2 regions of the Blautia sp. NSJ-140 genome follow, and region 2 is predicted to be linked to the other one. Evidence: riboswitches for the same ligand, from Rfam matches in the RefSeq annotation. Region 2 holds a riboswitch; the other holds the start of a gene.

Region 1 (3,508 bases), on a different contig from region 2:
TGCACACCAGCCGCATCACAGGCCAGCGCCACATCCACACGATCATCAATGATCAGCGGCACATTGTAACGATCTGTGATCTCCTTCACCTTAAAAGCCTTATCCAGATACTCACGTCCACCCTTATTCTTCTCGCGAAGCTGGACCAGAGTCACACCACCCTTACAAGCCTCCTCAACCGTACGGAGCAAAGACTCCTCCGTATGATAAGAACTATCCGTCACCAGATACAACGTTACATCCAAATCTTTTCTATCCATCCTGATCCCCTCTTTTTCAGTACATTTCAATTTTCAACAGATTCAGCAGCTGTCGATCCGAAAGCCCATAAATCTCATCCAGCAAATTCACCTGAAAGCTTCCCGGACCGCGGGAAATCTTCTCCGCTTCCTCGCCGGCGATACCCATAAGTGCAGTACCAAGCACTGCCGCAGCCAGATAATTCCCGGATTTCCCATTTAATTCCATCTCAACGCCAGACCGGACACCTACCTCTATACTATCCGTCATCTCTTTCGCAATATTATCTTCGCACCCTGGCAAAAACGCCGCAGTCAGTGCACCGACCATACAGCCGGTTCCTGTGATCCCGGACAGCGCCGCACTGCCATTTTGTACCAGAACAACCCGTTCACCATCCGTAACAAAATCCTGTTTCCCGGTAGCCAGCACAATTGCCTGATTACTCCTTGAAAAAGCCCTCAGCACCTCACTGACAGTCTCCATATTTTCCGCAGTCAGGGCATCCTGCGCCCCCGCATCGATTCCGATCGCATGAGACGGCAGTCCGGAAACAGCCAGAAGCTCTGACATATTTCCCTTCAGCACTGCCGGATGGCCGATGCTCAAAAGCTCCCGTGCCAGATCCAGCCTGAGATCACTGCAGGCAACCCCTACCAGGTCCAGAAGAACCGGGATCTTATTTTCCATCGCTGTTCTCATAGAACGCTTCATTGACTCGATCCTGGCATCGGTAATATTCCCGAGATTCAGCATCAGCGCACCAGCCGATGCCGTAATATCTGTCACCTCTGCCGGATGCTCCGCCATGATCGGCCTTGCACCTACTGCAAGGACCACGTTGGCACAGTCATGGATCGAGATCGGATTGGTGATGCAATGGATCAGCGGCTTTTCTTCTTTAATTCGCTTTCGCAGTTGTAAAATTCTTTGTCTCATATGTTTTTGAACCCAAAGCTGCCTGGAATTTCACCAGAAGACCTGCTTTACTCAGAGCCTTCAGGAAAATATAGGCAACACATCCTCCCATTGTGGTTGCTGCAAGGAACATCGGCGTATAATAAAATGCTGTCAGCCCGCCTCTTCCCATCAGGAATGCCATCACCGGATAAGAAACCATGGATCCGATAATACCTGTTCCAAAGATCTCACCGATCACCGCGCAGATGATCTTGCCTTTGGAAAGTCTGTAGAACACACCTGAAAGAAATGCGCCAAATATTGCACCGGTCAGTGCAAGTGGCGGAATTCCCATGAACATCATACGGATCACGCCGATCATGGTCGCACAGAGAAGGGAATACCACGGTCCCATCAAAACCGAGCATACGATATTGACAAGATGCGCCGTGGGGCACATTCCCTCAATCCTCAGGATCGGTGAAATAACGACACCGATTGCAACCATCATTGCCAGCATTACCATACGAAGCGTGTGCATCCTTTGTTTTTCCATAGTGTTTTTCCTCCCTGAAATATCAGGCAGAGCCCTGTCAGATCCGGGCAAAAGCTTCCCGTCTACTGCAGTCTGCCCTTAGATTTTGGCGGTCGAAGTTCCCTTACTTCCTCTCACTCCGAAAACACGGATTCCCATCGCTTACATGATCCTTCCGGAAAAATCCTCCGGAATATCACTCTCCTGCCAGACATTAAGGCGCTCCCCTTCCTGCCCGCTCTTTCGCAGAAGCTCCACATGCAGTCTCTGTCACTTTCACATCCCCACATTGTCAGAACATTCCAGTTCCATTCCTGCATCCGAAAAGAGCGCATCCCATGGAAAACTCCACGGAGACACGCTCTCAGATCACAATCCCTCCGTTGGCATTACCCAAATCAGGTACGGTCGAAGATCTATCTTCCTCTCAGCCTGTCACACAAGCTCCCGCTGGCTCTTTTCTTTTCTGTTTTTCAATATAGCACACCCCTGTTTCATTGTCAAACTTCTCTTATTTAGAAATCGCGTCGATCAGACGCAGTTCCTCAGCTGTAAACGGCGCACAGTGGATAGCCTTCACATTATCAATGATCTGCTGCGGTTTGGATGCTCCGATGAGCACGCTGGTGACTTCCTCATGCTGGAGCAGCCAGCCAAGTGCCATGTCTGCAAGTTTCTCGCCTCGCTGTGCTGCCAGATCGTTCAGTCTCCGGATCTGGTCCAGACGCTCCGGTGTCAGGGCGCTTTCTTTCAGGAATCTTCCGTCCCTGCGGATTCGGCTGTCCTCCGGAATACCGTTCAGGTAACGGTCTGTCAGCTGTCCCTGAGCAAGCGGGCTGAAAGTGATCAGGCCTTTTTTCAGGATGCCGGTAGTTCTCTTTAAACCGTTCTCTTCCACAGTTCTGTCAAAAATGGAATAACGGTTCTGGTTGATCACAAATGGGCATTTCAGGTCTTTCAGGATCGCTGCTGCCTGACTTAAGGTTTTTCCATCATAATTGGAAAGTCCTACGTAGAGGGCCTTGCCCTGCTGAACTGCGGTTGCAAGCGCGCCCATAGTTTCCTCGAGGGGAGTCTCCGGGTCCATTCTGTGATGGTAAAAAATATCCACATATTCCAGGCCCATACGTTTCAAGCTCTGGTCAAGACTTGCGAGAAGATATTTGCGGCTGCCCCAGTTTCCGTAAGGGCCCTCCCACATATCATAGCCTGCCTTGGTTGTGATGATCAGCTCATCACGGTACGGCATCAGTTCTTCTTTCAAAATCTTGCCAAAATTCCGCTCCGCACTTCCGTAAGCCGGACCGTAATTATTGGCAAGGTCAAACTGTGTGATTCCGTTGTCAAAAGCTGTGAAACAAAGCTGTTTCATATTTTCATAATCAGATGTATCTCCGAAATTATGCCATAATCCGAGAGATACCTTCGGAAGCATCAGACCGCTTTCTCCGCAACGGTTATACTCCATGGTTTCGTATCGTTCCTTTGCAGGTGCGTACATAAAAAAATCCTCCCATAATGTCCCATGATTTACCTTATCTGCAACTACTTCTACTATACTTCACCCACACCTATTTCGCAAGACGGATCATATTCCAGCTGTGTTTTGTAAATACTGCTTCCAGTTTTCCGCCGTCCAGCTTTGAGCATTCTGCACTGGCTTTTACAGGAACTACATTCTCGGGCTGCGCCTCTGTATTAACTGCCTGAAGATTATCGTTATTCAGCACGATATGCTCTATGATCTTATACCCCTCAAACTGTCTTAAATCACAGGAAACTTCCATATCCTCATCCAGACTCTTATTCACCGCAAAGATCGTCAGTGTATCC
Region 2 (3,508 bases):
GGAAATCATCCAGTCCCAAAAGTGCCGCAAAGCCAACACCTCGCATGCCGCCCTTCAGTGCACGCTCCTGTGTATTTAACCTGTATGGAAAAATCCTCTTGTGACCTGCAAGATGCAGGGTTTCGTATTTATCGGAATTATAGGTTTCCTGGAAAACTGTCACATAATCTGCGCCGCATTTATGAAGATATGCGTACTCATCAGAATTCATCGGATACACCTCAAGACCGACTACCTTGAAATATTTTCGGGCAATCTCACAGGCCTTTCCGATATATTCTACATTAGATTTCGTTTTGCTCTCTCCGGTAAGGATCAGGATCTCCTGGAGTCCGGTTTCTGCAATAGCTGCCATCTCCTTCTCGATCTCGTCTGCATTCAGCTGTGCACGGCGGATCTTGTTGTGGCAGTTAAATCCACAGTAAATACAGTAGTTCTCACAGTAATTTGCAATGTAGATCGGTGTAAACATGCAGATACTGTTTCCGAAATGTTTCCTTGTTTCGATCCGTGCAGCCTGTGCGATTTCTTCCAGAAGAGGTAGTGCTGCCGGTGAAAGCAATGCTTTAAAATCCTCCGGTGTACGGTTGTCATGAGCAAGCGCTCTCCGTACATCTGCCTCTGTGTACTTATCATAATCATATGCGTTCATTGCGGAAATAACCTGATCCATTACATCAGATTCTTCCAGCTGTTCCATATCCGGAAGGTACTTCATGTGATCGATACGGTTCTTTTTCATATCTTCCAGAATTTCTTCATTTACGATACTTTCATTAAAATGGCCGTCCTGCTGACTGGCCTGTATTGTTTCTGCCATTGTTGCTGTGTCTCTCCTCTCGTACTTTTATTATTTTCAAATTTGTAATATTTCAGTATCTGTTTTTAGCCATTTGTTTTCTTTTCTGCTCTGGTTAATCTGTATCAAGTGAATATTCGTAATCCGCTTTCACTACACAGATTTCCCCTTAATAACCGTATATTTCCGAATCTTTCAATATACTGTCATTATTTTACTCATGCAAAAATCCGGTCAGCGGTGAGGACGCGCTTGCACCTCTCTCCAGAGTTCTTCCCATGCCGGAAAGGTATGCGCTTCTTCCTGCCTCAATAGCTTTCTTAAATGCCTCTGCCATAACGCGGACATCTCCTGCTGTTGCAATAGCCGTATTTGCCATAACTGCTGCAGCACCCATTTCCATAGCCTCACATGCCTGTGATGGACGGCCGATTCCTGCGTCCACGATGATCGGAAGATCGATCTCATCGATAAGGATCTGGATGAATTCTTTTGTACAGATTCCCTTGTTGGAACCTATTGGAGAGCCAAGTGGCATTACACAGGCAGCTCCTGCGTTCACCAGATCTCTGGCTGCATTCAGATCCGGATACATGTATGGCATAACTACAAAGCCCTCTTTTGCAAGGATTTCTGTTGCCTTGATGGTCTCATAGTTATCCGGAAGAAGATATTTGGAGTCATGGATAACTTCAATCTTTACAAAATCTCCGCAGCCAAGCTCGCGGGAAAGCCTTGCAATGCGTACTGCTTCCTGAGCATTTCTGGCTCCTGAGGTGTTCGGAAGAAGCGTAACATCCTTCGGCACATAGTCAAGAATATTGGCAAGTCCGCCCTCATTTGCACGGCGCAGGGCAAGTGTTACGATCTGAGTTCCTGCTTTTTCGATACATGCTTTTACAAGCTCCAGAGAAAATTTTCCGGAACCAAGGATAAAACGGGAAGTAAACTCATGGCCTCCCAGGATCAGTTTGTCTTCATTTGTGTTTGCTGTTGTCATTTTTTATGTCCACCTTTCTGTTATTTATCTGCATTGTATTTCAGCTGCAATAACTGCTCAGTTATTCAAATTTCAAGTCAGCAGTTATCTGCGATTCTGCCCATCCCACAGCCGGATATTCCTGCCCATCTTCAGACTTCTGAACAGGATTTTCTGTATCCATTCTTATTCTTTCTGTCTCAGCAGCTTCCGCCGCCCATAAACTGCAGGATTTCCACAACGTCTCCGTCTTTCAGCACGGTCGTGTCGTAAGTCTCTCTCTTGATGATCTCTTCATTCAGTTCTACTACCACCTGCACCGGAACATAGTTACATGCTTCCAGATATTCCGTTACGGTCACCGGAGCTTCCAGGGTTCTGCTCTCACCGTTTACTGTGATCATGTTCTCTCCTTTCCGGAAATTTCGCCAAGTCAGAAGTAATTCGCAATCTCTTCCGGTCAATCGGATATTCGCGATCCGTAAAAAAAGAGTTCACAAAGAAATACACCCGTGGTGGTGCACCCCTTCATGAACTCTGTTCACTCTCAAAATTTCCCATGTTTAATTGTAAAATATTTCTCTGTAAATCCTGATCTTACGTATATTCAGTCGGATAAAACATCCGCATCCAATAAAAAAGGAGATACGCCAAGGTATCTCCCGTAAATTCATCTTATACGTTCCTACGTTGGCATTATCCAAATCAGGTATAAGGGTCGAAGTTGAAGACTTCCTCTCAGCCTGCCGTCACAAGCTCCCCCGTTATTTACATGATTTAGTATAATTCCGATCCTGCTTCATGTCAAGAATAATAAATTTTTGTCTTATTTATAATTTATAAGCAGTGAATCCCAGATCATTCATTGTCAGGTTTAAATTCTTTTTCAGATAAGCATTTGCTGCTATCATTGTCGCTTTCATCATAATGTTGGAAGTATCCTGCAGATCTGTCATCGCTTTTTTTCCGTTTGTATACAGGAAAGTCAGATTCTGACCTTTATAAGCAGATGCTTTTGTGGAAGAAGTCAGCAGCACAAAGACTCCATCCGAAGACAGGGCGGACTTCACACTGACCGTATCAGATTTCACACAGTTTCCGATAATATCCAGTCCGGCAAGTACTCCATCGGAAGGCACAGAAATCAGCATTCCAATATCTATCTTATCTTCTTTCTTCAGATAACCGATTATCAGAGTACTTTCTTCATTTACTTTGACATTTATAAACTGACTTCCGTCTTCGGTATATCTGCCTTTCTGACTGATATATTTTTTCAGTTTGGCATAATTCTGCGTCAGTTTTGCGTTAGCCGATGCAGGATTTTTTACAGTAACCTTGCAGGTGAATTTTCTGCCGCCAAGGATCGCTGTGATATTCGCTGTTCCTGTTTTTACTGCGGTGACCTTTCCGGCTGAAGTTACACTGACAACCTTTGTGTTGCTGCTCTTCCATGACGGTTTCAGACTGGTGCCGTTGATCTTCAGTGTATAAGTTTTTTTCGGTGTCAGTGTCAGGCTGGTCTTATTCAGGGTAAGAGAATTCAGCCCTGCGATCGCTGTCAGGCCTTTTTTATTATAACCGCTCCAGATTATATTTTTTCCGGATTTCCGGTAAGCTTTTACCGTATAAGTATAACGTGCTCCGGTGCTTACTTTTGTGTCGGTAAATGTAACATTCTTACTTCCTGTGATGGTTTTTACTGCTTTCCATCCGCTGTTTCCGGTCTT

The links. A riboswitch is a leader RNA that binds a small molecule or an ion and turns the genes downstream of it on or off. The one in region 2 is predicted to bind thiamine pyrophosphate.
Region 1: it holds a riboswitch for thiamine pyrophosphate, as region 2 does, so the genes downstream of both, thiW (energy coupling factor transporter S component ThiW) here and thiS (sulfur carrier protein ThiS) in region 2, are expected to answer to the same signal.

What each region holds. Positions count from the first base shown of each region.
Region 1 is NZ_JALIFS010000001.1:524,900-528,407, forward strand. It holds gene thiE (thiamine phosphate synthase) at 1-260, opposite strand, end outside; gene MUB50_RS02310 (hydroxyethylthiazole kinase) at 277-1,179, opposite strand; gene thiW (energy coupling factor transporter S component ThiW) at 1,142-1,696, opposite strand; TPP riboswitch at 2,034-2,136, opposite strand; gene MUB50_RS02320 (aldo/keto reductase) at 2,187-3,176, opposite strand; gene arfA (arabinosylfuranosidase ArfA) at 3,247-3,508, opposite strand, start outside.
Region 2 is NZ_JALIFS010000012.1:13,297-16,804, forward strand. It holds gene thiH (2-iminoacetate synthase ThiH) at 1-820, opposite strand, end outside; gene MUB50_RS13345 (thiazole synthase) at 1,014-1,799, opposite strand; gene thiS (sulfur carrier protein ThiS) at 1,979-2,182, opposite strand; TPP riboswitch at 2,444-2,551, opposite strand; gene MUB50_RS13355 (Ig-like domain-containing protein) at 2,609-3,508, opposite strand, start outside.